DNA from 3 places in the Bradyrhizobium sp. BRP23 genome. Region 1 is predicted to be linked to each of the others. Evidence: predicted binding sites of a transcription regulator. Region 1 holds the regulator's gene; each other region holds the start of a gene.
The links. Region 1 encodes PhoB, which activates phosphate uptake and scavenging genes when phosphate is short. Its sites were predicted from a motif close to TGTCATNNANCTGTCAT; they were not measured.

Region 1 (6,709 bases):
CGGCGTCGAGGTCGCCGTGCGGCACCTGATCGAAGCCGTCCATCGGCGGACCGAAGCCCTCGAGATATTTCGCAGAGCCGGTGGCGGCGAGCGTCGCCAGCGTGCGGCCATGGAAGGCACCCTCGAAGGTGATCATGCGGTAACGTTCCGGATGCCCCTTGGAGAAGTGATGGTGGCGCACCAGCTTGATCACGCCTTCCAGCGCCTCGGCGCCGGAATTGCAGAAGAACACGAAGTCCGCAAAGCTCTCATTGCAGAGGCGGCTTGCGAGCTTCTCGCCGTCAGGGCTCTGGAACAGGTTCGACATGTGCCAGAGCTTGGTCGCCTGCTCCTGCAACGCCTTGACCAGCGCGGGATGGACATGGCCGAGCGCATTCACCGCGACACCCGAGGTGAAATCGAGATAGCGATCGCCGTTGGTCGCGATCAGCCAGCAGCCTTCGCCGCGCTCGAAACCGAGGTCGGCCCTGGCGAAAACGGGGAGCAAATGCGGCGCTGCGCTGTTAGTCATGACGTCACTTGAATGTTGCGGACGGTGTGAGACATGCATTGCGCGACGCACCATCGACCGGCCCCGGAAAACGAAACGTGCCGCCTTTTAAGGGCGGCACGTGGCACTATCTTATGCCTGGCAAGACGGGTGTCAATGCCGCCCGGAAAGCCTCGCGAAACGCTGATTCCGTAGTCTTGCGGTGCCGATTTTGCGGGTTTTTCACCACGGAACATGTGGAAGCGAGTCGGCGGACTCTTGCGCGGGAGTCACGCCATATTGTAGCGTTTGGACTGTCAGATACGACATCTCGTGCAGCAGTTCTGATCCCAGAAGTCCTCATGTACCGGCGTAAACGTTCGGGCGTCTTGAGCGCGCCCGGCGAGCCTTAAGGGATTCTGACGGCACGGGTTTTTCAAGGCTAAAGCATTCGCTGCGAAGGCCCCAGGATGGCAGGCGCGCAGCGAGGGAAAGGGTGCAATGACGGTTTTGACCTGGTCCGATGATCGCGTCGAGCAGCTGAAGAAGCTCTGGGAGGCCGGACTTTCGGCCAGCCAGATCGCGGCGGAGCTCGGCAATGTGACCCGCAATGCCGTGATCGGCAAGGTGCACCGGCTCGGCCTGTCCGGCCGCGCCAAGAGCCCTTCATCGGCAGCGCCGCGGCCGCGCAAGGCACGGCCCGCGCAGCATATGATGCGGGTGACCCGCCCCGTCGCGCGCGGCAACACCGCGTTGGCGCAGGCCTTCGAGGTCGAGTTGGAAGCCGAGCCGGTTACCTACGACAACGTGGTGCCGATGAGCCAGCGGCTGTCGCTGCTGGAATTGAACGAGGCGACCTGCCACTGGCCGGTCGGCGATCCCTCGAGCCCGGATTTCTTCTTCTGCGGCGGCAAGGCGCTCTCCGGCCTGCCCTATTGTGCCCAGCATTCGCGCGTGGCCTATCAGCCCGCAGCGGATCGCCGTCGCGCAGCACCGAAACCGGGCACGCGGTGAGCTTGCGGAATTCCCTGATCGCCAAGCTTTGATCGCCAAGCTTGATCGCCAAGACTGCAGCCGTCATACGATGACGGCTCCCAATCGCCCGGTGTCATCCCCGCGAATGCGGGATCCGTAACCGCGGGGCGCAATCGTTGCGCGAGATGGTCACTCCGAGTCTTCGCCAAACCACGTCCTGTGGCTAATCGCGAAGAGCGCAAGCGCTCGCGCTGAGATCCCGGGCTCACGCTGCGCGCGCCCCGGGATGACGGCCGAGATCGGCGCCGCAGTTCGCCAAACCAGCTGTCGCTGGCGCCTTACGTCTGCTCAGCCTTCGCGAAGCGATCGTCCAGCGCGTAGCCGGCGCCGCGGACGGTGCGGATCGGGTCCTGCTCGCGGCCAAGATTGAGCAGCTTGCGCAGGCGGCCGATATGGACGTCGACGGTGCGCTCGTCGATGTAGATGTCGCGGCCCCAGACGCTGTCGAGCAGCTGCTCGCGCGAGAACACGCGGCCGGGATGCTCCAGGAAGAACTCCAGCAGGCGATATTCGGTCGGACCGAGATCGATCGGCCGGCCCGAGCGCGCCACGCGGCGCTTGTCGCGGTCGAGCTCGATATCGCCATAGGCGAGCACGGTGGCGAGGCGCTCGGGACTCGCACGCCTGAGCAGGCCCTTCACGCGCGCAAGCAGCTCCGGCACCGAGAACGGCTTGACGATATAATCATCCGCGCCGGTCGCGAGCCCGCGCACCCGTTCGCTCTCCTCGCCGCGCGCGGTGAGCATGATGATCGGCAGCTGCTTGGTCTCGGGGCGGGTCCGAAGCCGCCGGCACAGCTCGATGCCTGACAGGCCCGGCAGCATCCAGTCGAGCACGATCAGATCGGGAATGTGCTCCTTGAGGCGGGTGTCGGCGTCATCGCCGCGCATCACCGTCTCGACGTCATAGCCGTCGCCTTCGAGGTTGTAGCGAAGAAGCTCGGTGAGAGCTTCCTCGTCCTCAACCACCATAATGCGTGCGCCCATGTGGTCGTAGCTCCTTAAGTCGTCAGGTGTTCGGCACCGTCGTGGCGAAGGTCGTCATGTCGCCCTTCGGCCGCTTGTCGGTGATCGCCTGGCCCTCGATCATGTAGAACACGGTCTCGGCGATGTTGGTGGCGTGGTCGCCGATCCGCTCGATGTTCTTGGCACAGAACATCAGGTGGATGCAGAACGAGATGTTGCGCGGATCCTCCATCATGTAGGTGAGGAGCTCGCGGAACAGCGAGGTGCAGATGGCGTCGACTTCTTCGTCGCCCTTCCACACCGCCATCGCCGCCGGCAGGTCGTGCGCGGCATAGGCGTCCAGCACCGACTTGACCTGCTGCTGCACGAGGTCGGTCATGTGCTCCAGGCCGCGGAACAGCTTGAGCGGATGGAAATCCGTCTCCAGCGCCGCGACGCGCTTGCCCATGTTCTTGGCGAGATCGCCGATGCGCTCGAGATCGGTCGCAACGCGCATCGCGCCGACGATCTCGCGCAGGTCGACGGCCATCGGCTGGCGGCGGGCGATGGTGAGCACGGCGCGCTCCTCGATGCGCTTCTGCAGCGCGTCGAGCTCGACGTCGGTGGCGACGACGCGCTGGCCGAGCGCGACGTCGCGGCGGATCAGCGCGTCGACGGAATCGACGATCATGCGCTCGGCGATGCCGCCCATCTCGGCGACCAGGCGGGTGAGCTCCTGAAGGTCGCTGTCGAAAGCCTTTACGGTATGTTCAGAACCCATGTTCCGTCTCCTCAGCCGAACCGGCCGGTGATGTAATCCTGCGTGCGCCGATCGCTCGGCGACGTGAAGATCTTGCTGGTGTCGTCGAACTCGATCAACTCGCCGAGATACATGAAGGCGGTCTTGTCGGAAACGCGCGCCGCCTGCTGCATGTTGTGGGTGACGATCGCGATCGTGTAGTTCTCGGACAATTCCTGGATCAGCTCCTCGACCTTGGCGGTCGAGATCGGGTCGAGCGCCGAGCAGGGCTCGTCAAACAGGATCACCTCGGGCCGCACCGCGACGGTGCGGGCGATGCAGAGGCGCTGCTGCTGGCCGCCGGAGAGCGACAGGCCGGAGGCATTGAGCTTGTCCTTGACCTCGTTCCACAGCGCGCCACCACGCAGCGCCTTCTCGACGCGGTCGTCCATCTCGGACTTGGAGATCTTCTCATAGAGACGAATGCCGAAGGCGATGTTCTCGTAGATCGTCATCGGGAACGGCGTCGGCTTCTGGAACACCATGCCGACCCGGGCGCGGAGCAGGTTGAGGTCGAGCTTGGGGTCGAGGATGTTGGTATGGTCGAGTAACAGCTGACCGTCGGCGCGCTGGCCCGGATAGAGGTCGTACATCCGGTTGAAGATGCGCAGCAGGGTGGACTTGCCGCAGCCGGACGGGCCGATGAACGCCGTGACGCGGTTGGTGCCGAGCGCCAGGTTGATGTTCTTCAGCGCGTGGTGGTCGCCGTAGTAGAAGTTGAGGTTGCGCGCCGTGACCTTGGCGGGCGCCTCGGGCAGGGGCTGCGAGCCGGGATGAACGGACGGTGCGCTGACGGAAACAGACATTTCACTCATTTTGCAGTCCTCTCGGCGCCAAGGATGCGCGCGCCAATGTTAAGGGCAAGCACGGTCAGGGTGATCAACAGCGCACCGCTCCAGGCGAGTTGCTTCCAATACTCGTAGGGGCTCTGCACGAAGTTGTTGATGGTGACAGGCAGGTTCGCCATCGTCTTGTTCAGGCCGAGGCTGAAGAACTGGTTCGACAGTGCCGTGAACAACAGCGGCGCGGTCTCGCCGGCGACGCGGGCGGTCGCCAGCAGCACGCCGGTGATGAGGCCGGAGCGCGCGGCACGATAGGCGATGCGCTTGATCACCAGCGAGCGCGGCAGGCCGAGCGCGCTGGCAGCTTCGCGCAACGGATTCGGCACCAGCAGTAGCATGTCTTCGGTGGTGCGCACGACGACCGGGATCACGATGACGGCAAGCGCCAGCGCGCCCGCAATCGCCGAGAAGCCGCGCATCGGCACCACCACCGCGCCATAGATGAAGAGGCCGATGATGATCGAGGGTGCCGACAGGAGAATGTCGTTGATGAAGCGGATCACCGAGGTCAGCTTGTCGTTGCGGCCGTACTCGGCGAGATAGGTGCCGGCGAACAGGCCGAGCGGCGCGCCGATGCCGACGCCGATCACGGTCATGATCAACGAGCCGACGATGGCGTTGCGCAGGCCGCCCTCGGTCGATCCGGGCGGCGGCGTGTCAGCTGTGAAGACCTGGAGGTTGAGCCCGGCCAGGCCGTTGTAGAGCAGCGTGACCAGGATCAGCGCGAGCCAGGTGACGCCGAAGGCGGCGGCTGCGATGCAGAGGCCGCGAATGACGATGTCCCAGCGGCGGCGGCGCGAATAGATCGGGTTCATGGCTTCACTTCCCGGCCTTGGTTTCGAGGCGCAGCAGCATCAAACGGGCGGCAGCGAGCACGAAGAACGTCAGCACGAACAGCAGGAGGCCGAGCAGGATCAGGCCGGACTGGTGCAGGCCGTCGCTCTCGGCAAATTCGGAGGCGATCGCCGCCGAAATCGTCGTGCCCGGCGCGAAGATCGACGAGGAGATCCGGAACGAGTTGCCGATGATGAAGGTCACCGCCATGGTCTCGCCGAGCGCCCGGCCCAGCGCCAGCATGACGCCGCCGATGATGCCGACGCGGGTGTAGGGGATCACCACGCTGCGGACGACCTCCCAGGTGGTGCAGCCGACGCCGTAGGCGGCTTCCTTCAGCACCGGCGGCACCGTCTTGAACACGTCGACCGAAATCGAGGTGATGAAGGGCAGCACCATGATGGCGAGGATCAGCGCGGCGTTGAACAGGCTGAGATAGGACGGGGGCCCTGCGAAGATCGCGCCCAGCACGGGGACGCCGTCGAACACCCTGATCATGAAAGGCTGGAAGGTGTTGGCCAGGAACGGGCCGAGCACGAAGAAGCCCCACATGCCGTAGATGATCGAGGGGATGCCGGCGAGCAGCTCAACCGCCATGCCGATCGGGCGCCGCAGCCATTGCGGGCAGAGCTCGGTGAGGAAGATCGCAATGCCCAGACCGACGGGAATGGCGATCAGCATCGCGATGAAGGAGGTGACGAGCGTGCCGTAGATCGGCCCGAGCGCGCCGAGCACCGGCGGATCGGCCGAGGGCGCCCAGCGCTGCGTCCACAGGAAGGAGATGCCGAACTCCTGGATCGCCGGGAAGGCGCCGACGATCAGCGAGATGATGATGCCGCCGAGGATCAGCAGCACCGAGATCGCGGACAACCGCGTGATCCAGTAGAAGGTGACGTCGCCGAGCTTGAACGCGCTCAAGGCCTTGGCGCGATCATATGGACCGGCAGCATCAATCACATTGCTCTCAACAGCCATCTCAGCCACGCCGATCCCCTATACCCGTTTTATTTACGCTTGTTGTTGGTGGCGCGCTCCGGATGCGGCAGGAGGCCGATCCGGAGCGGAGATCTTGCAGCGTCCCGGAACCGTGTCCGGGACACATATAGCGCCTTAGCTCTTGATCTCGGCAGCCCAGGTCTTCTCGATCTGCTGGACGACGCTGTCCGGCATCGGAATGTAGTCGAGCTCCTCGGCCATCTTGCCGCCGTTCTTGAAGGCCCAGCGGAAGAACTTGATCGCTTCCTGCGCGGCCGCCTTGTCGGTGGCGGACTTGTGCATGAGGATGAAGGTCGCCGCCGTGATCGGCCAGGACTTCTCGCCGGGCTGCTCGGTCAGGATGACGTAATAGCCGGGAGCCTTGGACCAATCGGCGTTGGAGGCGGCCGCCTGGAAGGCCTCGACGGTCGGCTGCACCGGCTTGCCGGCCTTGTTGACGAGACCGGTGTGGGTGAGCTTGTTCTGCTTGGCATAGGCGTATTCGACATAGCCGATCGAGTTCTTGGTCTGGCTGATGTTGCCCGACACACCCTCGTTGCCCTTGGCGCCGACGCCGACCGGCCACTCGACCGCGGTGCCCTCGCCGACCTTGCTCTTCCAGTCCGCGCTGGCCTTGGAGAGATAGTTGGTGAAGTTGAAGGTGGTGCCCGAGCCGTCCGAACGACGGACCACGGTGATGGCCTCTGACGGCAGCTTCGCGTTGGGATTGAGCTTCTTGATCGCGGCATCGTCCCACTTGGTGATCTTGCCGAGATAGATGTTGGCCAGGGTCTCGCCGTCGAAAACCAGC
Region 2 (6,709 bases), on a different contig from region 1:
AAGCCTGAGCCGAAATTGAGCATGCTGTTGCCGGCTGACTGATTTTGATTGGTCGAGGTCGGCGACGGAATCGGGGTCGGTGACGGCGTGGGTGTCGGCGTGGGCGTCGGGGTCGGTGTGGGCGTGCTTTGCGCGAAGCCGGGGCTCACGGCCGCCATCGTCACGACCAGCGCAAACGCCATCGCGAGCGCAGCCACGATCCGCCGGACGCGGTCCAGCCCGATCGTCTGCCGTCTCCCGAAGAGCTGCGCGGCGCAGCGCATGCGATGAATCCCGAAAGCGAAGTGGCGGGCGCGCAAAAATGCAACACGGTCTGCGGCGCTTGCGGCGATTTGGGCCGAACTGCCACGAGGGGTCAACCGGTTGGCGCATAACGGCCGAGGCTATTGCACCGATTGTGGTTCTGCTGCCACAGGTCGCAAATTGCGCTTGAAGGCACCTGGCTTGCTCTTGAAATCCGCGCGCGGCTTGCTAGCCGGCGAATTTCATGTTGCAATAACGTTCACAATCGGAATTGGCCGTTTGCTGTGCGTTTCGCGACATTGCGCCTCAAGACTCGAACAGACTTCGGGGAGCCCGTTTGTGGCGTGGCACGCGAAAAAGCGGCCGCGTCGTTTTTATATCTAGTGGAGGAGACGAGCGATGCCGCAAAAGGGCACCGTCAAATGGTTCAACCCGACAAAGGGCTATGGGTTCATCAAGCCGAATGGCAGCGACAAGGACGTGTTCGTCCACATCTCCGCCGTCGAGCGTGCCGGACTTTCCACCCTCAACGAGAACCAGGTGGTTGAATTCGACCTCGTGGAGAACCGCGGCAAATCATCCGCGGAGAACCTCAAGGTTTCCTGATGTCTCTCGCGTCATGCGAGCGATCATGACGTTGCCCCCGGCTCTGCCGGGGGATTTTGTTTCGAACTGCAGCAAAACAGCGCTTAGCTGGAGCAACGAATATCACCAATCGACCAGAGACGACGGCCGACGAACTCCAACGCCCAGCTTCGTCGTGCGACGAGAAGGCACTCACGCCGTTCGATGTTTTCGGCTCGGACCCTCCCGACGAGGCATTCGCGGGTGTGTTCGATCACCCCCGGCAAGTCGGCAGACTGGTCGATCGACTGCTCTACGGCTCCTGAGTCCCGAGCTGTCTAACTCACCACCGGCGATACCAAAAAATTCTCCGACGCTGCGCTTCCCGCCGTCTTGCAGACATCGCCCTCGATGCGGACCTTGCCGGCCGCGAGCAGCCGCAGCGCCTCGGGATAGATGCGGTGCTCGACTTCGAGGATGCGCTCGGACAGCGTCTCCGCGGTATCGTGGTCGCTGACGGGAACCGCGCCCTGCATCACGATCGGGCCGGCATCGGTCTCGGGAATGACGAAGTGGACCGTCGCGCCGGAGAGCTTGACGCCGGCGCGCAGGGCCTGGCCGTGCGGGTCGAGGCCGGGGAACGATGGCAGCAGCGAGGGATGGATGTTGAGCATCCGCCCGTACCAGGCCTTGGTGAACTCGGCCGTGAACAGGCGCATGAAGCCGCCGAGACAAATCAGCTCGATGCCGTGCTTGTCGAGCGCGGCCTGCAGCACCGTCTCGAAGCCGGCGCGGTCCCTGCCGAACGGCTTGCTTTCGATCACCTCGGTGGTCACGCCGCTCGCCCGGGCGCGTTCGAGGCCGGGCGCATCCGCCTTGTTAGAGATGACGAGCGAGATCTCCGCCGGGAAATCCGCGGCGGCGGCTGCCCTGATCAGCGCAGCCATGTTGGAGCCGCGCCCGGAAATCAGGATGGCGACGCGGCGCTTCATCACGGCGCCAGTCATTATAGCGCCATGTCGAGGTGGCCGTTATAGACGACGCGGTGCTCGCCCTCGGCCGGAATCACGGTGCCGAGCTGCGCCACGGTCTCGCCTGCGTCGGTGAAGACTTCGACGACCTTGTCGACCTTGTCGGGCTCGACGATCGCGATCATGCCGATGCCGCAATTGAAGGTGCGCAGCATTTCCAGCTCGGCGATGCCGGCTTGGGCCGCCAGCCATTTGAACACCGGCAGCACCGGCAGGCGTGCCAGGTCGATGCCGACACCGAGATGCTTCGGCAGCACGCGCGGGATGTTGTCGGTGAAGCCGCCGCCGGTGATGTGGGCGAGCCCCTTCACCGCCCCGGTCTCGCGGATCGCGCGCAGGCAGGATTTCACGTACAGCCTGGTCGGCGTCAGCAGCGCGCCGCCGAGCGTCATCACCGGCGCGAACGGCGCCTGCGCCTCGAAGCCGAGGCCCGACTGCTCGACGATCTTGCGGACCAGCGAGAAGCCGTTGGAATGCACGCCGGACGAAGCGAGACCGATCACGGCATCGCCCGCGGCGATGTCCTTGCGCGGCAACAACGTACCGCGCTCGGCGGCGCCGACGGCAAAGCCGCCGAGATCGTAGTCGCCGTCCTTGTAGAGGCCGGGCATTTCGGCAGTCTCCCCGCCGATCAAAGCGCAGCCGGATTCGCGGCATCCCTCCGCAACGCCCGCGACGATGGCGGCCGTGGCCTCCGGATCGAGCTTGCCGCAGGCGAAATAGTCCAGGAAAAACAGTGGCTCGGCGCCCTGGACCACGATGTCGTTGACGCTCATGGCGACGAGGTCGATGCCGATGCCGCCATGCAGGCCGGTCTCGATCGCGATCTTGACTTTGGTACCGACACCGTCGGTCGCGGCCACGAGGACCGGATCCTTGAAGCCGGCCGCCTTGAGGTCGAACAGGCCGCCGAAGCCGCCGATCTCGGCATCGGCGCCCGGCCGCGCGGTGGCGCGCACCATCGGCTTGATCAGGTCGACCAGGCGGTTGCCCGCGTCGATATCGACGCCTGAATCGGCGTAAGTGAGGCCGTTTTTGCGGTCGGTCATGCCCGATTTCCAGTGGGTTTGCGGCTGGTTACGTTGAATTCCGGGGACGCGCAATGGCTCGCATGGCGCTCCCCGCTATACTATGTAGACATATCAACCGGTTCAGCCTGCAACGGGCCGGATTTGAGGTCAGAACCGGTGCCGGGAAGCGCTTTCGTGAGTATTCCGAATATCATTACCTTGGGCCGCATCATGCTGGTCCCGATCATCGTCTGGGCCATCGTGTCGAGCCAAATGGAGGTGGCGTTCGCCGTCTTCCTGATCGCCGGCATCAGCGATGCCGTGGACGGCTTTTTGGCCAAGCGCTTCAACATGACGAGCGAGCTCGGCGCCCTGCTCGATCCGCTCGCCGACAAGGCGCTGCTGGTCTCGATCTACATGGCGCTCGGCATCTGGGGCGCGATCCCGCGCTGGATCGTGATCCTGGTGGTCTCGCGCGACATCATGATTGTCGCCGCCGTGATCGTGTCCTGGTTGTTCGACCGGCCGGTCGAGATGAAGCCGTCGAAAGTCTCCAAGCTCAACACGGTGGCACAAGTGGCATTCGCAGCTTTGGTGCTGGCGGCGCTTGCCTTCGGCTTCAAGCCCGCGCCTTATGATGTCATCCTGATGGGTCTCGTCACGGTCTTCACGCTCTCCTCCGTGTCGCTCTATCTCGTCGAGTGGCTGCGGCACATGAGCACGATCGAGGCCAAATGAGCGGGGAAGCAGCCCAGCAAAAGGCCAAGTCCCGCACCATCAAGTCGAATCTCTACAAGCGGGCCGGCGCGCCGGCATGGAGCAGAGCAAGCGTGGCAGGCCGCGTTCATCCCCGACAATTGGCGTTTGCGCTTCCGCATGCGGAGAGCCTCAGCCGGGACAACTTCCTCGAAGGCCCCGCCAATGCGGCCGGTCTAGGCCTCATCGACGGCTGGCCGGAATGGCCGAACCGGATCATGTGGCTGGCGGGCCCGGAAGGAAGCGGCAAGAGCCATCTGGCCGCGATCTGGGCCGAGGAAGCCGGCGCCCGCTCGACCACCGCCAATGCGCTGACCGCGACGGACGTGCCCGGCGCGCTCGCCACCGGCGCGCTGGTGGTCGAGGATCTCAAGGCTGGGGACTTCGACGAGCGTGCCCTGTTTCACCTGATGAACCTCGCCCGCGAGGACGGCGCCTACGTCCTGTTCACCGGCCGCGAGGCGCCGGCCGCGCTTCCGATCGAGCTTCGCGACCTGCGCTCGCGCCTGCGGGCCGTTCCGGCGGTCACGCTGCTGCCTCCCGACGACCAGCTGTTCCGCGGCCTCATCGTCAAGTTCTGCGCCGACCGCCAGCTCAATGTGGACGAGAGCGTGGTCGGCTACCTCGCGACGCGCCTGGAGCGGTCCTCGGCTGCCGCCCGGCGGGCCGTCGAGCTGCTCGACAGCGAAGCCCTACGGCTCGGCCGTCCCGTCACCCGGGCGCTGGCCGCTGAGCTGCTCCGGGACGCCTGACAAGCTCGCGGGCCCGCTTGACGCGGCGCGGGGGCGGAACATCAATGTCATCGAAACGTCATCGCTCTAACACATGCTCCCGCCGATTTTTGCGCTTGAGTCGCAATTGGGGTGAACTGGATGGACCGACTTCTGATGGACTCTGCGCAAGCTGTTGAAACGAAAGAGAAAGCCCCGGAAACCGAGAGCCTTCCGGCGATCGCGTCCAGTCCCGAGCGGTTCATCAACCGCGAGCTGTCCTGGCTGCATTTCAACCGCCGCGTCCTGGAGGAATCGGTCAACCCGAGCCACCCCGTGCTGGAGCGGGTGCGATTCCTGTCGATTTCGGCCAATAACCTCGACGAGTTCTTCATGGTTCGGGTCGCCGGCATCAAGGCCCAGGTCCGCGAGGGCATCGCCGAGCGCAGCCCCGACGGCCTGACGCCGTCCGAGCAGCTGGCGCTGATCAACCGCACCGTCTCCCAGCTCGCCTCCGACCAGCAGGCGATCTGGCGCGACCTGCGCGCCACGTTGGCCGAGGTCGGCATCGTGCTGGTCGACGGCAAGGACGTCACAAAGGCGGAACGAACCTGGATCGAGGACTACTTCCTCCACAACGTGTTCCCTCTCCTGACCCCGCTGGCGATCGATCCGGCCCACCCTTTCCCGTTCATTCCGAGCCTCGGCTTCACCATCGCACTGCAGCTCACGCGCGCTGCCGACGGCAAGCAGATGAACGCGCTGATCCGCATGCCCGGCAAGATCGACCGCTTCATCCGCCTGCCGGCGGATGGCACGGTGCGCCTGATCTCGCTGGAGCAGGCCACCGCCCTGTTCATCAACCGCCTGTTCCCCGGCTACAATCTGCACGGCCAAGGCGCCTTCCGGATCATCCGCGACTCCGAGCTCGAAATCGAGGAGGAGGCCGAAGATCTCGTCCGCCTGTTCGAGACCGCACTGAAGCGCCGCCGCCGCGGATCGGTGATCCGGCTCGAGATCGACGCCAAGATGCCGGAGCAGCTGCGCAGCTTCGTGCAGCACGCGCTCTCCGCCGCCGACGACGAGATCTTCCTGGTCGACGGCGTGCAGGCGATGAACGAGCTCTCGCAGCTCACCCGCCTCGACCGGCCCGACCTCGAATTCACCCCTTACGTGCCGCGCCACCCCGAACGCGTGCGCGAGCATGGCGGCGACATCTTCGCCGCGATCCGGCAGAAGGACCTGATCGTCCACCATCCCTACGAGTCGTTCGACGTGGTGGTGCAATTCCTGCAGCAGGCCACGCGCGACCCCGACGTCGTTGCGATCAAGCAGACGCTCTACCGCACCTCCAACAATTCACCGATCGTGCGCGCGCTGGCCGAAGCGGCCGAAGCCGGCAAATCAGTCACCGCGCTGATCGAGCTGAAAGCGCGGTTCGACGAAGAAGCCAACATCCGCTGGGCACGCGATCTCGAACGCGCCGGCGTGCAGGTCGTCTACGGCTTCCTCGAATTGAAGACGCACGCGAAGCTCTCGATGGTGGTGCGCCGCGAGGGCGGCAGCCTGACGACCTACGTCCATACCGGCACCGGCAATTATCACCCGGTCACCGCGCGCATCTACACCGATCTCTCCTACTTCACCTCGGACCCGACGATCGGCCGCGATGCCGCGCGCGTGTTCAATTTCATCACCGGCTATGCCGCGCCGAGCGATCTGGAAAAAATGGCGGTGTCGCCGCTGACCTTGCGCAAGCGCATCATCGAGCACATCCAGGGCGAGACCGCACATGCGCGGCATGGCCGTCCCGGCGCGGTCTGGATGAAGATGAACGCGCTGGTCGACCCTGATATCATCGACGCGCTCTACGAGGCCTCGCAGGCCGGTGTCCAGGTCGAGCTCGTGGTGCGCGGCATCTGCTGCCTCAGGCCCGGCATTCCCGGTCTGTCGGAGAACATCCGCGTCAAGTCGATCATCGGCCGCTTCCTGGAACATGGCCGAATCTACTGCTTCGGCATGGGCCAGGGACTGCCGAGCGCGAAAGCGGCTGTGTATATCTCGTCCGCCGACATGATGCCGCGCAACCTCGACCGCCGCGTCGAGGTGCTGTGTCCGCTGCAAAATCCGACGGTGCATCAGCAGGTTCTCGAACAGATCATGGTCGCGAACCTGAAGGACAATGAGCAGAGCTGGCAGTTGTTGCCGGATGGGTCTTCAACGCGTATGAAGACCGCGAAGGGCGAGGAGCCTTTCAACGTCCACAACTACTTCATGACGAATCCGAGTCTGTCTGGCCGTGGAAAGTCGCTCAAGGAATCCTCGCCGCGTCGTCTCACGCGCCGGAACGAACGTCATCAATCCTGATCGGGGATTTGCGACGTGAAGCGGCCGC
Region 3 (6,709 bases), on a different contig from region 1:
CATGGTCGGCGCCGGCGGATGTCTGGCGTGGCTGGTCTACCGCCATCTGGGACTGAGGTTCGTCTCGCGAAGCTGGTTCAACCTGGATGCAGTCTGGGCGACCAGCCTCGTTCTGGTTGGCGCAGTGGCGCTCGCTTTCAATCTTGCGGCCTCGCGCTGAGGTCTACCGCACCAAAGCCCACTCGCCGATGATGCGAAACCGCGCCTTGGCATCATCCTGCCTGAACAGCGCAATGCGATCGATCGCGAGCGTCTCGATCCCCAGCGCCGCAAACCGTGTTCGCAGCATCTGAAGGATCGGCCCGCGCCGCTCCGCATCCAGCCGCCCCGTCAGCGTCATGTGGAAGCGGAATTCTTCCATCACGTAAGGATAGCCCCAGCGGTCGAGATAATCGCGCTGCCGCTCGCTGAGCTTCTCCGGCTTGCGCCGAGCGCGATCTTCCGCCGTCAGCGCGGCGCGAAACGGGTCGAACTCGCGAACGCAATCAGCGGCAAGTTGCTGGAGCGCTTCCATCGGCTCGGCCGGAATAACGGCAATGAAGCCGCTGATGGCATCGACCACTGGTCGGATCGCCGGGATCGGACGTGTCCTGCCCGCGAAGGCCGCGCAGGCGGCCAGCAGCTCGGCTTCGGTCTTGCCAGGCGCCAGCGCCATCGGCGCCTTCAGCGTGGCGTGAAAGCCGTATTTGCGAGGATCGGCGCTGACCTCGCGCCAGTCGGGCGCGGCGTGCAGCGCCTGCTCTGGAAACGAAATCTCGCCGCCGCTGTAGGCGTCATAGCCGAGCAGCTCGGCGCCGAAGCGGGAGAGGGCGCTGTCGCGGCCTGCGGCATGATAGATCGCGTAGCGGGGGAAACCTGTCATTGCCTCAGCATAACCAATTTACGCCGCGACGACAGTCTCGCGCGGCGCCGCCACTGCGGTGAGCAGCCGCGTCGCGTCGGTGAGATGCACGAGCCTGCCGCCTGAGATCACCGCGATCAGCCGCGGCCGCAGCTTCACGTTGTCGTCGACGAGGAGAATGTCAGCGCGGCGTCCCTCCGCGAGCAGGCCGCGATCGGTGAGGCCGGTTGCCCGCGCCGGGCCGGCGGAGACCAGATCCCAGGCCTGAGCCAGAGGCACCACGCCATCGGCGGCCAGGCGGAACGCGGCGAGCAGCTGCGCGGGATAATAATAGTCAGACGCCAGCACCGAGCAGAGCCCCTTGGCGATCATGTCGGAGGCCCTGGTCCAGCCGGTGTGGCTGCCGCCGCGCACGACGTTCGGCGCGCCATAGACGATGGCATCGCCGTGGCTGGCCGCAGCCTGCGCCGTCTCCTCGTTGATCGGAAACTCCGCGATCAAGGCGCCGAGCTCGCGAAAGTCCCGGCGCATCGCCGGGCTCGAATCGTCGTGCGAGAGCATCCGCACCTCGGCCCCGCGGGCCGCGGCGGCCAGGCGTGACACCGAGGCGGGCACCTCGTCGGCGCGCGAGACCACGCGCTCGACCAGCCGGTCGAATTCTTCGCTCGACAGACCGGTGCGCTCCACCATGCGGTTGCGCTTGCGTGGGTTGGAGATGTCGGCAACGACGCCGTCCATATGATCGTTGAAGGCGAACAGGTCGACGCGGCCCTCGCTGAGCCACTCTGCGATCTCCGCTTCGGCATCGAGATTGAAGGTCTCGTGCCGCAGGTGGAAGCGGGTGTCGGCAGCGAACTGCGGACGCTGCCGCTCGATCGCCTCCATCAGGCCGCGCGCATTGTCGGCGCTTCGCAGGCCCGGCTCCCACGAGCAGGTCGTGGCGTGAAACACGGTGGTGATGCCGTTGCTGATCGCCTGGCGGTCGCTGTCGGCGAGCGCGACGTCGATCGGAAAGTCGACGCCGGCGCGCGGCATCATCTGCCGCTCGAAGGCATCGCCATGCAGATCGACGATGCCGGGCAGCACCAGCAGGTCACGGGCATCCAGTGCCAGCCGCGCCCGGCCGCGAGAAGCATCGACCTCTGCAATGTCTGTTCCGGAGACGAGAAGGGAGGCTTCGACGAGCTCGGCGCCGATCAGGGCCCGGCCGCCTTCGATGAATATGTCTGTCACGCGACCGCGCTTCGTTTGCTGGCAGGAGAATTGGCGAGTGAGCTCGCTTTTGCTTCGTATGCCGAGAGGAAATCTTCAATCCCGAGCTTGCGGAAATTGGGCAGCGCCTCGCGCAACTTGTCGTGATCCCAGTCCCACCAAGCAAGCCTTGCGAGCCGTCCGGCGATCTCCTCCGAGAATCGCCGCCGCACGATGCGGGCCGGATTGCCGGCGACGATGCTGTAGGCCGGCACGTCCTTGGTGACGATCGCGCCGGCGGCGATCACCGCGCCGGTGCCGATGTTGCGGCCCGGCAGCACGATCGCGCCATGGCCGATCCAGACGTCATGGCCGATATGAACGTGATGCCGGCGGCGCCAGTCGAAGAACTCGAGATCGTCGCTCTCACCTTCGAAATAGGCGCTGGATCGGTAAGTGAAATGCGCCTGAGTGGCGCGATGCATCGGATGGTTGCCGGGATTGATGCGGGTCATCGCCGCGATCGAGCAGAACTTTCCGATGGTGGCGTAGGTGATCTGCGCATCGTTCACGACATAGGAATAATCGCCCATCGCGACTTCATGCAGGATCGTGCGCGCGCCGACTTCGGTGTAGGCGCCAAGCCTGGTCTCATGCAGCTTGGCCGAGGGATCGACGGTCGGCTGAACCGAAAGAGCTTTGGCCATGTTGCATCCGAAGTGCGAGGGCGGGAGTCTTTCTTCGAGCGGCCGGATGACGGTGTCGTGACAATGAGATGACAGGGGATGACGTGCGTAGGATGGCCGCACTGCAGCAGCCTTGTCACACAAGTGTTAACCACGGGCGTTAGCGGTTGGCTCCAGCTACTCTGGAGCCCCTCGATGCTGGTGGTTGAAGGCCTGACGTGTCGCTTCGGCGCGAAGGCCGCCGTGGACGATGCTTCGTTTCAAGTTTCCCCCGGCGGCTTCGTCGGGGTGATCGGGCGATCCGGCGCCGGCAAGTCGACATTGCTGCGGTCCATCAACCGCCTCACCGAGCCCTCCGAAGGCCGCATCCTGTTCGAAGGCGTCGACGTCACCGCGCTGCGCGGCAAGGAGCTGCGGCAGTGGCGTGCGCGGTCGGCGATGATTTTTCAGCAGTTCAACCTCGTGGGCCGGCTCGACGTCCTCACCAATGTGCTGATGGGGCGGCTGTCGACGGTGCCGACATGGCGGTCGCTGCTGCAGCTTTGGCCCGAAGAAGACAAGGCCATCGCGATGTCGGCGCTCGAGCAGTTCGACATGGCTGCCATCGCGGCCCAGCGCGCCGACCAGCTCTCGGGCGGTCAGCAGCAGCGCGTGGCGATCGCGCGGGCGCTGGTTCAGCAGCCCGACATTATCCTTGCCGACGAGCCGATCGCCTCGCTCGATCCCCGCAACACCAAGATCGTGATGGATGCGCTTCTGCGCATCAACAAGCATTTCGGTATCACCGTGCTCTGCAACCTGCATTCGCTCGATCTCGCCCGCAGCTATTGCGACCGCCTGATCGGCATGGCGGCCGGACGCGTGGTGTTCGACGGCGCGCCGGCGGCCTTGACCGATCATATCGCGCGCGAGCTGTACGATCTCGAGGCGAATGAAGTCATGGATGTTGCGCCCGCGGATGCATCGGTCGGCACAGCAGTTCCTGCCCTCCGCACGGTTGCCGTGGCCTGATCGCTGCTTCTTTAAATCGAGCCTAGCGCAGAGCCGGAACTCGACAGTTTCATAACCTTGAAATGGGAGACGTCATGATAGACCGTCGTACGATCGTTGCCGCTGCGGCGGCCCTAGCATTTTCAGTTTCAGCCGCTGCGGCGCAGGACTGGAAGGCGAGATATCCTGAGTTGATCTTCGCAAAAGTCCCCGACGAGAATGCCTCCGGCACCACCAACCGCTGGACGCCTTTGACGGAGTACCTGTCCCGCGAGCTTGGAACGAAGGTCACGCTGCGCATCGCCAATGACTACGCCGCGGTGATCGAAGGTCAGCGTGCAGGAAACATTCACATCGCGATGTACGGCCCGGCGTCCTACGCGCGTGCCTACATCATTGGCGCGAAGGTCGAACCGTTCGCGATCGAGGTGAACGGCGACGGCACCAAAGGCTATTACTCGGTTCTCTATGTCAAAAGCGATTCGAGCTACAAGGACGTCAAGGACCTGCAAGGCAAGAACCTCTGCCTCGTCGATCCCAATTCGACTTCCGGCAACAACGTGCCGCGTTTCGCGATGAACAAGATGGGCATCGACCCGGAAAAGTTCTTCGCCAAGGTGGTCTATTCGGGGAGCCATGAAAACGCGGTGATCGGGCTTTCCCAGGGCACCTGCGACGCGGCGTTCAACTGGTGGAACGACGAGAAGGAATCGAACCTGCTCCGGATGGAACGGAAGGGCATGGCGAAGGCCGCTGATTTCAAGATCATCATGAAGTCCGAGCAGATCGTGAACTCGCCGATGGCCTATCTCAGCAGCCTGCCTGACGACCTCAAGGCGGCGATCAAGAAAGCCGTGCTGGAAATTGCGGTGAAGGACAAGGCGGCTTTCGACAAGATCTATGAGGGGAAGCAATTGCCCTACGTCGAGGTCGACCACAAGGCGTATGAGGCCGTGATCGAACTGACCAAGTTTGTCGACAGCATTCGTAAGCAGAAATCCTGAGGGAAACGAAGGGTTGGACAAGGCGGGCAGATTGCAAGATCTGCCCGTCGGCTCTTCCGAACATCCCATGCGAACAGCAGTTCCCGAATTTCCGGAAGCCAGGCTGCGTGAGCTTGCCGATCGCTATGCGGCTGCAATTGCCGCCAAGCGCCGGCGCGTATGGCTCGGTGCCGCCGTCCTGATCGCCGTTGCCATTGCCGCGGGCTGGATGGGCGAGGTCAGTCTCGGAAATTTTGTCGAGAACTTCTGGCGCTTCCCGGCCTATTTCGTCAGCATCGCACCCAAATTTTCGTTCGCGACCGCATGGAGCGATTTGGCGGACTGGCTGTGGGGATTGCCGCGCTGGGCACGGCTTCTCGGGGATACGTTGCTGATAGCCTATATGGGCACCCTCTCGGGTGCGCTGTGCGGTTTCGCGCTTTGCTTCCTCGCCTCGGCCAATCTCGTGAAATCAGGAACGACTGTTTTCGTCACCCGGCGCGTTCTGGAGTTTTTCAGGACCGTGCCGGAGATCGTGTTTGCCCTGATCTTCGTGCTGGCCTTTGGTCTCGGGCCGCTGCCGGGCGTTCTGGCGATTGCAATCCATACCGCCGGAGCGTTGGGCAAGCAATTCGCCGAGGTTGTCGAGAACATCGACAGCAAGCCGGTCGAAGGGGTGGCGGCAAGCGGGGGCAGCTGGGTTCAGGTTGTTCGGTTCGGCGCGTTGCCTCAGGTCCTCTCGAACTTCGTGAGCTATGCCTTGCTCAGGTTCGAGATCAACGTGCGTGGCGCGGCCGTGATGGGCTTCGTCGGCGCCGGCGGGATCGGCCAGGATCTGATCGAGGCGGTTCGCAAGTTCTACTTCACCGACGTCAGCGCCATCCTGCTGCTCATCGTCCTTACCGTCATGTTGATCGACTTCCTGACGGAACGGTTGCGACACCGCCTGCTCGGGCTGGAGGGAAGCACCCGATGAGCTCCTTCAGTTTTGAAAACCGGGCCGGCATTGCCCAACGGTATCCCGACGTCTTCCGGACCGATTGGTGGCAGCGGGGAAGGATCGCAATACTCGTCGGCGGGACGGTCGGGCTGTTCCTGTTCGGGATCGTCCAGCTCGATATTCCCTTTAATCGGCTCTCCCTGGGCATGGTCAGGCTGGGCGAATTCGTCCAGCTCATGTTGCCGCCCAACCCGGGTTCTTGGGCGGAGGTTCTGAAATATCTGCATGCGCTCGGAGAGACGGTGTCGATCGCGTTTCTCGGCACCCTGGGCGGCGCGCTGCTCGCGCTGCCGGTATCCCTGCTCGCGGCGCGCAACGTGGTTGCAAACCGGATCATCCGCCTATTGACGCGTCGTGGCCTCGATACCATCCGTGGAGTCGACACTTTGATCTGGGCACTGATCTGGGTCGGCGTCGTGGGGCTGGGGCCGTTTGCCGGCATCCTGGCCGTGATCTGCAGCGATTTCGGAACGTTCGGCAAGCTGTTCTCGGAAGCGATCGAGGTCGCCGAGAAGAACCCCGCGGAAGGCGTTCGGTCATCGGGCGGCAACCATCTCCACAGCGTCCGCTTCGGATTGCTGCCGCAGGTGTTCCCGGTCTTGCTGAGCCAGGTGCTCTACTATTTCGAGTCGAATACGCGATCGGCGACGATCATCGGAATCGTTGGCGCTGGCGGCATTGGCCTTCAGCTTGCCGAACAGATCCGGGTGCTGGAATGGCAGAAGGTATCGTTTCTGATCCTGCTGATCCTGGTAACTGTATCGTCGATCGACTGGATTTCCGGCAAGCTGCGCTTCGCGATCATCGGCAAGCGGACGGTCGCCTAACGTCGTGCTGCAGTCTTATCCGTTCCGATTGGATCGGAACGGAGCTCTGATTTTTGTTTTGACGCGTTTTCTCGACGCAAATCGTTTCCACCCCGGATCAAGTCCGAGGGCAGGCTTCGCTGGAAAACGCTCTGATCTAAGCGTTCTCCACCAAAAACTCCACCCGCTCTGCCGCAAAGCGCGAGTGCTTC

Region 2: I6F24_RS09665 (RNA degradosome polyphosphate kinase) is a predicted target of PhoB. The motif match lies at 4,402-4,418, and genes of this name have one in related genera.
Region 3: phnC (phosphonate ABC transporter ATP-binding protein) is a predicted target of PhoB. The motif match lies at 2,797-2,813, and genes of this name have one in related genera.

What each region holds. Positions count from the first base shown of each region.
Region 1 is NZ_JADYVW010000010.1:104,119-110,827, reverse strand. Features, by position in the region: gene I6F24_RS25815 (aspartate aminotransferase family protein) at 1-511, opposite strand, end outside; gene I6F24_RS25810 (GcrA family cell cycle regulator) at 971-1,483, shown strand; gene phoB (phosphate regulon transcriptional regulator PhoB) at 1,783-2,490, opposite strand; gene phoU (phosphate signaling complex protein PhoU) at 2,513-3,229, opposite strand; gene pstB (phosphate ABC transporter ATP-binding protein PstB) at 3,241-4,062, opposite strand; gene pstA (phosphate ABC transporter permease PstA) at 4,059-4,904, opposite strand; gene pstC (phosphate ABC transporter permease subunit PstC) at 4,909-5,898, opposite strand; gene pstS (phosphate ABC transporter substrate-binding protein PstS) at 6,034-6,709, opposite strand, start outside.
Region 2 is NZ_JADYVW010000003.1:326,759-333,467, forward strand. Features, by position in the region: gene I6F24_RS09635 (autotransporter outer membrane beta-barrel domain-containing protein) at 1-263, opposite strand, end outside; gene I6F24_RS09640 (cold-shock protein) at 643-849, shown strand; gene purN (phosphoribosylglycinamide formyltransferase) at 1,146-1,799, opposite strand; gene purM (phosphoribosylformylglycinamidine cyclo-ligase) at 1,814-2,887, opposite strand; gene I6F24_RS09655 (CDP-alcohol phosphatidyltransferase family protein) at 3,044-3,586, shown strand; gene I6F24_RS09660 (DnaA/Hda family protein) at 3,679-4,356, shown strand; gene I6F24_RS09665 (RNA degradosome polyphosphate kinase) at 4,492-6,681, shown strand; gene ppx (exopolyphosphatase) at 6,697-6,709, shown strand, end outside.
Region 3 is NZ_JADYVW010000005.1:174,127-180,835, forward strand. Features, by position in the region: gene I6F24_RS15675 (hypothetical protein) at 1-160, shown strand, start outside; gene I6F24_RS15680 (DUF1045 domain-containing protein) at 164-862, opposite strand; gene I6F24_RS15685 (alpha-D-ribose 1-methylphosphonate 5-triphosphate diphosphatase) at 881-2,074, opposite strand; gene I6F24_RS15690 (chloramphenicol acetyltransferase) at 2,071-2,739, opposite strand; gene phnC (phosphonate ABC transporter ATP-binding protein) at 2,914-3,729, shown strand; gene phnD (phosphonate ABC transporter substrate-binding protein) at 3,804-4,712, shown strand; gene phnE (phosphonate ABC transporter, permease protein PhnE) at 4,780-5,667, shown strand; gene phnE (phosphonate ABC transporter, permease protein PhnE) at 5,664-6,518, shown strand; gene phnF (phosphonate metabolism transcriptional regulator PhnF) at 6,655-6,709, opposite strand, start outside.